One region of the uncultured Veillonella sp. genome, then DNA from elsewhere that is predicted to be linked to it. Evidence: riboswitches for the same ligand, from Rfam matches in the RefSeq annotation. Region 1 holds a riboswitch; each other region holds the start of a gene.

What was found. Region 1 has a riboswitch for cobalamin ahead of nikB (nickel ABC transporter permease). Riboswitches for the same ligand answer to the same signal wherever they lie in the genome.
Region 2: it holds a riboswitch for cobalamin, as region 1 does, so the genes downstream of both, RYO55_RS08065 (methylmalonyl-CoA mutase family protein) here and nikB (nickel ABC transporter permease) in region 1, are expected to answer to the same signal.
Region 3: it holds a riboswitch for cobalamin, as region 1 does, so the genes downstream of both, RYO55_RS04475 (methylmalonyl-CoA mutase family protein) here and nikB (nickel ABC transporter permease) in region 1, are expected to answer to the same signal.

What each region holds. Positions count from the first base shown of each region.
Region 1 covers NZ_CAUVFT010000010.1:32,250-35,540, forward strand. The annotation lists gene potE (putrescine-ornithine antiporter) at 1-976, shown strand, start outside; cobalamin riboswitch at 1,381-1,568, shown strand; gene nikB (nickel ABC transporter permease) at 1,713-2,651, shown strand; gene nikC (nickel transporter permease) at 2,651-3,291, shown strand, end outside.
Region 2 covers NZ_CAUVFT010000030.1:11,376-14,666, reverse strand. The annotation lists gene RYO55_RS08075 (DUF3829 domain-containing protein) at 1-84, shown strand, start outside; gene rarD (EamA family transporter RarD) at 185-1,081, opposite strand; cobalamin riboswitch at 1,284-1,459, shown strand; gene RYO55_RS08065 (methylmalonyl-CoA mutase family protein) at 1,748-3,291, shown strand, end outside.
Region 3 covers NZ_CAUVFT010000011.1:31,310-34,600, forward strand. The annotation lists gene rarD (EamA family transporter RarD) at 1-805, opposite strand, end outside; cobalamin riboswitch at 974-1,150, shown strand; gene RYO55_RS04475 (methylmalonyl-CoA mutase family protein) at 1,440-3,291, shown strand, end outside.

The sequences.
Region 1 (3,291 bases):
TGCGACACAAACAAGTCAAGTAACAATTGTGCTCTTGTGGTTTGCAGCGATTTTAAACTTTAGAGGTAATCGCTTTACAGGTCGACTCAGCAACATGACTATTTGGGGTTCTATTATTCCGGTTTTATTAATCGGTACAATTGGCTGGCATTGGTTCGATCCATCTATCTATTGGGCGGCATGGAACCCAAATGATCTTCCGCTTTATGATGCGGTAAAACAATCTATTTCCCTAACTTTATGGGGCTTCCTAGGGTTTGAGTCCGCAGCGGCTAATGCTGATGCTGTTGAGAATCCAAAGAAAAATGTACCTATCGCTACAGTGGCAGGTACATTAGCAGTGGCAGTGGTTTATATCTTGTCCACAAACGTTATGGCAGGTATTGTGCCGAACGTTGACTTATTAAATTCTAACGCACCATTCGGCTTGACATTCGTATACATGTTCAATGATACTATTGCGAACATCGTTATGGCTGCTATGGTTATTTCTTGCTTTGGTGCTTTACTTTGTTGGCAATTCACATTGTCCCGTGTATTCAAAAGCGCAGCAGAATATGGTTACTTCCCTAAAATATTTGCCCGTGTAAATAGCAAAGATGCTCCTGTTCGTGGCGTATTGATTTTACTCGCTGTTGAAACATTACTTACTTTGTTCACTGCAAGCGAATCCTTGCGTGAGCAATTTGAAATCTTAGTAAACTTAGCGGTTGTAACTAACGTAGTACCGTATGTATTGTGCATTTTGGCAGTACCTACAATGATGCGTATGGCTGGCGTAGCTGAAAGTCGTATTAAACGCTCTAATTACTTGTTCGGTATAGGCGTTCTTTATTGTCTATATGCAATCTACGCATGTGGTTTTGATGCTATGGTAGGTAGTGCGGTGGCAGTAAGCATAGGTTTGGTGATTTATGTTTTGCGTAAAGCGTGGGATACACGCAGAGCACACCGCTTACAACAAAGTATTGATTAACTGAATATATCTCGTCTTATTAGAGGCTATTACTTGGTAATAGCCTCTTTTTTTATCATAATCATGCATTAGACTTATAATTAATGCGAGCCAGATATGAAAAAACATAAAGAGTATTATTATTAATCAAATTTTCGCTGTGTATAAAAAGATTTTATAATAAAGTTTTACATTGTTTTATTATTATTAAAATTAATATATATACCGTCATATACAGTAAATATAAATAAAAAATTATTTATATAAGTTAATTTATATAATTTTATGCAGGATTATGAATTTAATCACTAATTAATATTTTTTATCAGTATAAAAACTATATTGAAAATACGCGAAATACATATACCCATAAGGGGTATATGTATTGCAAATAGAGTATTAATATAGTATATTTATAATCGATAAAAATGAATGAACTAGTGAGTGTCGGTATTTACCGAGCGTAAAAGAGGAAAATGGGTGAAAAACCCATACTATGCAAATAGCTGTAATGAGGAGCAAGGTTTCATTATAGGGTCACTGGGAAACTGGGAAGGCCGAAATGTTGCGATGAATCAAAGTCAGAAAGCCTGCTCTAAAGGCATGGTATGCATATGCTGTGCTTAATTTAGGTTAGTCGGGCGACTAGCCTTTTTTCGTTCCCTAGCCTTTAAGCTTCAACGCTATATAAAAAAGCTAGTACCATTAGTTTGTCATTTGAATTGTTGTTAGTGTTTAGAGAGTTTAGGAGGCGCCTATGGGCAAACGCTTTGTCAAACAATTGGGGCAATTTATTGTTACCTTGTTTGGCATCACATTTTTGACATTTTGTCTCACCTATTTAGCACCAGGTGACCCAGTAACGATGTTACTTGAAACGGCAGATACTATCGTATCTCAGGAGCTTATCGATGAAACTCGAGCTCAGCTTGGGTTAGATAAACCATTTGTAGTACAGTATGCAAACTGGGTCGTCAATGTCGCACAAGGTGATTTGGGGATGAGTTATTCTGCTAAAAAACCAGTAGTAGATCGTATGTTGGAGGCTTTACCAGGTACATTAATGTTAGCGGGTACGGCTTTAGTATTTACGCTGCTCTATGCATTGCCTGCAGGTATTATAAGCGCCTTAAATCGTAACAAATGGGTTGATTATGTGTTGAGATTTCTATCTTTCGTAGGCGTATCTATGCCTACGTTTTGGTTAGGTCTTATACTGATTTACATCTTCGGTCTTAAATTAGGCCTTGTACCGATTGCATCCTCTCGCGTGACTGCGTCTGGTGTTATTTTGCCCGCTATTACTTTGGCAGTTGTTGTTGGGTCTAAATACATGCGTCAAGTGCGGCTCGTTATCCTTGAGGAAATGCAAAAGGATTATGTTATTGGCGCTCGTGCTCGCGGTGTTAGTGAGATAAAAATTTTATTCGGTCATATTTTACCTAATGCGGTGTTACCACTCATCACTATTCTTGGTGTTCTTATCGGTTGGTTACTAGGTGGTGTGGCAGTCGTAGAAATGGTATTCTCTTGGCCGGGACTTGGGAATATGGCAATTTATGCTATTACCATGCGCGATTATCCATTGATCGAAGGTTTTGTGTTGTGGGTTGCTTTAGCATATATGTGTATTAACGCATTGGTTGATGCATCATATATCTTATTAGACCCTAGATTGAAAAGGGAGAGAGCATAATGGCAGAATTTATTCAAAAACATAAATTGTTCTCTTTCTATAGTGGGTTGATGATTATCATTGTTCTCATCGCTATCTTTGCACCCTGGCTTGCACCGGGCGATGCTTTCACCTCAAATATAAGTCAGGCATTGCAAGCACCAAGCAGCCAACATTGGTTTGGTACAGATAAATTAGGACGTGATGTATTATCTCGTATCATTTACGGTACTCAATTATCCTTGTTCATGGGCGTATCCATCGTCGTTATCATGGTGAGTATTGGTACTATCATCGGTGCTATAGCAGGCTATTTCGGCGGCAAAGTCGAAATGGTTCTCATGCGCCTAGCTGATATTATGTTATCCTTTCCAGGTGTTGTTTTAGCCATCGCTATTGCTGGTATTTTGGGTGGTAGCATTGTGAATACGATTTTGGCCTTATCTGTAGTAGGTTGGGCAAAATATGCTCGTTTAGTACGTTCTATGACGTTAAAAGTACGTGGTGAAGAATATGTAACGGCTGCGGTTATGATGGGGGCGTCTACGGCAACTATCTTAAGACGACATATTATTCCTAATATTATGCCTCTTGTTGTTACTACAGGTGCACTTGATATTGGGGCCATCATGATTGAGGTGGCAGGGCTTTCCTTCCTTGG
Region 2 (3,291 bases), on a different contig from region 1:
GATAAGGACTATACTCGTATGGTTGAGGCTTATAACCATTATATTTCTAATATGAATACGACAAATATGAATGAGTTAGATTAATAAGATCTGAGTTTATTTACGTTAGACACGTGTAAAACGAACACATAAAAAGCTGTATTAAATGAGAATTCCATTTGATACAGCTTTTTGGTAATGTATTCTATTTTTTTATCTTAATACGTGTCGTCATTTGATTGGATAGGGTGAACAATACGAGTGCCACCCAGATACAGCCGAAGGCTATGAGTTGGGCTGTACCAAAGCTTTCACCAAAGTAGAAGATGGCCAAGAAGAAGCCCATGGTAGGGGATAGGTATTGTAAAAAGCCGAGTATGTTCAGTGGCAATAGGTGGGCACCGTATGAAAAGAGGATGAGCGGAATCGATGTGGTAAGGCCGGCGCCGATGAGGAGGAGACCGGTCGGTGTTAGGTTTTCGATAAAGGCCCACGAGGTGGTGTCCATAACCGCTAAATACCACAATGCCATCGGTGTGACGAGCCATGCCTCGAAGGCGATGCTCGAAAATGGATGGATGGTGAGTCGTTTCTTAACGGCTCCGTAGAGACTAAAGGAAACGGCTAGGATGATAGAGACGATGGGTAGAGTTCCCATTTGAACAGTCATGATGGCCACACCTAAGAATGCAATGGCAATACTCAGTTTTTGTGGCCATAGTAATCTTTCTTTATAGATTAGGATACCCAGCAATACATTGAGCAATGGATTGATGTAATAGCCAAGGCTCGTGTCGAGTACGTGTTGGTTCGTAACGGCCCAAATGTAGGTGAACCAGTTGATGCTGATAAGTATAGCAGCCAGTAATAGTAGACCTAATTGCGTAAGGTGGGTGCGTAAAAGTTGTATGTCCATACGCAGTTGTTGGCGCCCTGTGGCGATGACGAGGAAGAACATCCAAAATCCGGACCAGATGATGCGGTGCGATAGTACGGAAAAGGATGATACTTGGTTTAAAAGTGCCCAATAGAGGGGCAGTAAACCCCAAATTAAACAGCACAGCAATGTGGTGCTGAGACCTTTTTTATTTATATCATTCATGATGCGACCTCCTACTAGTAGACATATTATATCATGATGGTAGCGTAGCAACTTCAAATAACTTAGTTAATTCTCAAAAATTACATCTATGCATTTTCATCATTTTATATATGCATTAGTTATAACCTAAAATTTACTACTTATGATTAACTGTTATGTTCATTGACTTTGTGTATATTTTTACACTATAGTGGACTTAGAACAACGAATACAGAGAATAGGTGTCGCAAGACTTAATAGAGAAATCGGTACAAGCCGATGCGGTCCCGCCACTGTAAGGATGAGCCTGCTTTCAAAATGTCACTGGAGTAATCTGGGAAGGCGAAAGCGAGGCGTTGACTCCAAGCCAGGAGAACTGCCTATTTGATAATCACCGTTATGTACCTACGAGCGATAGGAAGGGGATTGAGGTATGCTTGCTACAGTCTTTGGCTACAGTGTTTTTAGTGTACCTTTCAATATGTAACCTTACGTGTCACTCTCGGGTGGCACGTTTTTTATTTGCCACGCTAGAGAGTCTGTTTCATATATGGCATAGGCTTAGTATAATTGGAGAAGCATCAGATTGATGAATAGTGTGTGCCTATGTAACTCATGTACAAAGCAACTTACTGGTACGGTGCGCTGTTCCCCTGTATGGTTTCAAGTTGAAAAGGAGGCACATATATGTCTGACAAAAAGACTTCAAAGGACGCTGAACGCGATTTACTGGCGCCTGTATCCTTTGATGAATTTGAGAAACCTACGTATGAACGATGGCAGGCTGAGGTTGAAAAGGCGTTAAAGGGTGGCGATTTCCATAAAAAAATGTTCACCAAAACTTATGAAGGTATTACGCTTCAACCGATTTATACACCTGCATTGCATCAGGACAAGATTCCTAAGGGCGTTTACCCTGGCGCAGGCGAGTTCCTACGTGGCACAAAAGCAAGCGGCTATATCAAAGATTCTTGGGGCGTATCTCAATATGTTGATGAATCCTTACCGAAGGATGCCAATCATGCAAGTTTATACGAAGTTGTGAAAGGCGGAACTATTCACAACATTCGTCTTGATGAAGCAACACGTCACGATCAAGACGTGCAAGTAGGCGCATCTGTTGGTGTAGGCGGGACATCCTTGTCCACAATGGATGATTGCAGCCAATTAATTGAACGATTTAATCTTAAGGAAAATCCTTTATACATCGAAACTGGCGCATCCGCAGCGATTTTGCTGGGGATGTTGTCGGCTACTGTGAAAGCTTCTAAAAAGCAAACATCCGATTTGAAAGGTCTAGTAGGTGCAGATCCTATCGGTGTGTGGGTTAAAGACGGTGCTTTGCATATGTCATTGGATACTGCTTTTGATGAAATGGCACATGCTGTTGTATGGGCTAAGGATCAAGCCCCTGAGCTTAAAACTGTGCTTGTATCCGGTGATGTATACGCTAATGGCGGTGCTAACGATGTGCAAGAGGTTGCCTATGCATTGGCAACAGCTGTTTGCTACGTGCGTCAATTGGCACAACGCAACATTGATATTCATACCATCGCTAAGAGCATGATGTTTACATTCTCCATGGGTGCAAATTTCTTTATGGAAATTGCTAAATTGCGTGCGTTGCGCGTGCTTTGGGCTCGCATTATGGAGGCTTTTGGTGCTGATGAAAGCGACCGTGCCGTTCATGTACACGGCAGAACATCTGCTTTCACAAAAACCGTATACGACCCATATGTAAACTTGTTGCGTAACACAACACAAGCATTCTCCGGCGTTGTAGGTGGTCTCAATAGCCTTGAAGTATCTCCATTTGACCAACCAATCCGCAAATCCGATGAATTCTCTCGTCGTATTGCTCGTAATATCCAAGTTATGTTGCAAACTGAATTTGAATTGCGTCAACCAGTTGACCCTGTAGGCGGTTCTTGGTATGTAGAAACCTTGGCTGCTGAACTCTGCGAAAAGATTTGGGATGAATTCCAAACTATTGAGTCTAAGGGTGGCATCATCGCTGCATTGAAGGAAGGTTATCCTCAAGCGCAAGTTAAAACGATTCTTAATGAACGCTTTAAAAACCTTGCATTCCGTAAGGATGTAGCGGTTGGTAACAACATGTACGCGAACATGACGGAAGAATTGCTTGATCCAAAACCTGAAAATCAAGAAACATTGCGTCAAAAACGGGTGGCTCATCTCGAAGAATACTTGGCAACGGCAAATCCAGAAGC
Region 3 (3,291 bases), on a different contig from region 1:
GTGTGCCAAAGCTTTCACCAAAGTAAAAGATGGCTAGCAACAAGGCAATGGTAGGGGATACATATTGCAGGAAGCCTAGTAGGTTGAGCGGCAATAGTTGCGCACCATAGGAGAATAGCACCAATGGAACAGATGTAGTTAGACCGCAGGCTATGAGCAGAATGGATGTATACCAGTCTGTACTGAAATAAGACCATACTGTATTATCGATCATGGTCGTATATAGTAAGGCTAGCGGTGTTAATAGCCAGGCCTCAAAGGCGATGCTCGTAAAGGGAGAGATGAGTAGTTTCTTTTTTACGGCCCCATAAAGACCGAAGGAAACGGCGAGGATCATCGATACCAACGGCAAGGATCCTACTTGATAGGTGAGTAAGGCGATGCCGATGGTAGCGATAAGGACACTCAGCTTTTTTGGTATAGATAGAACCTCTTTAAATAGGATGACACCTAATACTACATTGAAGAGTGGGTTGATGTAATAGCCAAGGCTCGTGTTCATAACTTGATTATTGGCGATGGCCCAAATGTAGGTGAACCAGTTTACGCTGATGATGACTGCCGCAACTAAAAGTAGGAATAGTTGTGAACGTTGTTCTTTTAGTAATTGAAAGTCCTTTTTAAATTGTTTAAAATGTAGGCCAAATACAACGATAGCCATGCAAATACCTGACCAGATAATGCGCTGTGCCAGTATATTATACGGTGAAACATGGTTTAATAATGCCCAATATAGAGGGAGTAAGCCCCAAATTATATAACAACTAAGGGCTGTGATTAACCCTTTTTTACTTGTATGGTCCATAATGCCTCCTCGTGATAGCACTTATTATATCATTAATTCTTAAATTCTTAACCCATGCGTTTTAGTTATTACATATGATTTTCAGTTATAACTTTGGTTTTGGTACTTATGATTAAATGTTATGTTCATTGACTTTGTGCATATTGTTACACTATATTGGACTTAGAACAACGAATATAGAGAATAGGTGTCGTAAGACTTAATAGAGAAATCGGTATAAGCCGATGCGGTCCCGCCACTGTAAGGATGAGCCTGCTTTCATATATGTCACTGGAGTAATCTGGGAAGGCGAAAGCGAGGTGATGATCCCGAGCCAGGAGAACTGCCTATTTGATAATCACCGTTATGTACCTACGAGCGATAGGAAGGGGATTGGGGTATGCTGTCTACAGTATTTTTTAGTGTACCTTTCAATAAGAAACCTTACGTGTCACTTTAGGTGGCACGTTTTTTATTGCCCTTAGAGTGGATGTTGAGTATATGCGTCAAGTTTTATAGACATTAAACCGATGGACACATTTTGAGGTTGATGTGGTCCAATAAGATAAAGCTCGAGTGATTCATATATCTAACAATTCGCAGGTACGGTGCGCTGTTTCTCGGTATGGTTTCGAGTTGAAAAGGAGGCACATATATGTCTGACAAAAAGACTTCAAAGGATGCTGAACGTGATTTATTAGCACCTGTATCCTTTGATGAGTTTAAGAAACCTACGTATGAACAATGGCAGGCCGAGGTTGAAAAAGCGTTAAAAGGTGGCGACTTCCATAAGAAGATGTTCACTAAAACCTATGAGGGAATTACGTTACAACCAATTTACACGCCTGCATTGCATGGAGAAAAAATTCCAAAGGGTGTATATCCTGGAGCAGGTGAGTTCCTACGTGGCACAAAGGCAAGTGGGTATATTAAAGACTCTTGGGGCGTATCCCAATATGTAGACGAATCCTTTCCTAAGGATGCTAACCATGCAAGTTTATACGAAATTGTAAAAGGTGGCACCATTCACAATATTCGCCTTGATGAAGCAACACGCCATGATCAAGATGTGCAAGTAGGCGCAGCTGTTGGTATCGGCGGTACATCTCTGTCTACTATGGATGATTGTAGCCAATTGATTGAACGTTTTAATTTAAAGGAAAATCCTTTATACATTGAAACAGGTGCTTCTGCAGCTATCTTGCTCGGTATGTTAGCCGCTACGGTGAAAGGCTCTAAAAAACAGACCTCTGACTTGAAAGGTCTCGTTGGCGCAGACCCTATTGGTGTTTGGGCTAAAGATGGTACATTGCATATGTCTTTAGATACAGCCTTTGATGAAATGGCACATACTGTTGTATGGGCTAAAGAACAAGCTCCAGAGCTTAAAACTGTACTTGTATCTGGCGATGTATACGCTAATGGTGGCGCTAATGATGTGCAAGAGGTTGCCTATGCATTGGCAACAGCAGTTTGCTATGTGCGTCAATTAGCACAACGGAACATCGATATTCATACTATTGCTAAAAGCATGATGTTTACATTCTCCTTGGGGGCAAACTTCTTCATGGAAATTGCTAAACTACGTGCATTGCGCGTGCTTTGGGCGCGCATTATGGAGGCCTTTGGTGCAGAAGAAGCTGACCGTGCCGTTCATGTACACGGCAGAACATCGGCTTTCACAAAGACCGTATACGATCCGTATGTAAATCTGTTGCGTAACACGACACAGGCATTCTCCGGCGTTGTAGGCGGTTTGAATAGCCTTGAAGTATCTCCATTTGACCAACCAATTCGCAAAGCTGACGACTTCTCTCGCCGTATTGCCCGTAACATCCAAGTTATGTTGCAAACTGAATTCGAGTTGCGTCAACCTGTGGACCCTGTAGGCGGTTCCTGGTATGTGGAAACATTGGCAGCCGAATTATGTGAAAAAATTTGGGCTGAGTTCCAAACTATTGAGGCTAAAGGTGGTATCGTAGCAGCTTTGAAAGAAGGCTATCCACAAGCTCAAGTTAAAGCTGTTCTTGACGAACGCTTCAAAAACCTTGCATTCCGCAGAGATGTGGCTGTAGGTAATAACATGTATGCGAACATGACTGAAGAATTGCTTGATCCAAAACCAGAAAATCAAGAAACATTGCGTCAAAAACGGGTTGCTCAAATCGAGGAGTACTTGGCAAGTGCGGAGCCAGATGCGGTTGTGAAAGCACAGGCTACCCTAGAAGCAGGTACTACAGAGCCAGGCGCTTTGATTGGTCTTATTGAACTCGGTGCATTACAAAAATTAACAATACGTCAAATCCGGAAGGCTTTAGATGCTGGTGATATTGCTTCCGAAACCATTGAATCCATTGCAGCTCATCGCTGGACTGAACAGTTTGAAGCACTTCGCATGCGCACTGAGAATTATAAACAACGTACGAAAGATAATGTGAAGGTATTCTTGGCCAATATGGGCCCAATCCCTCAACATAAACCTCGGGCGGACTTCTCCACAGGCTTCT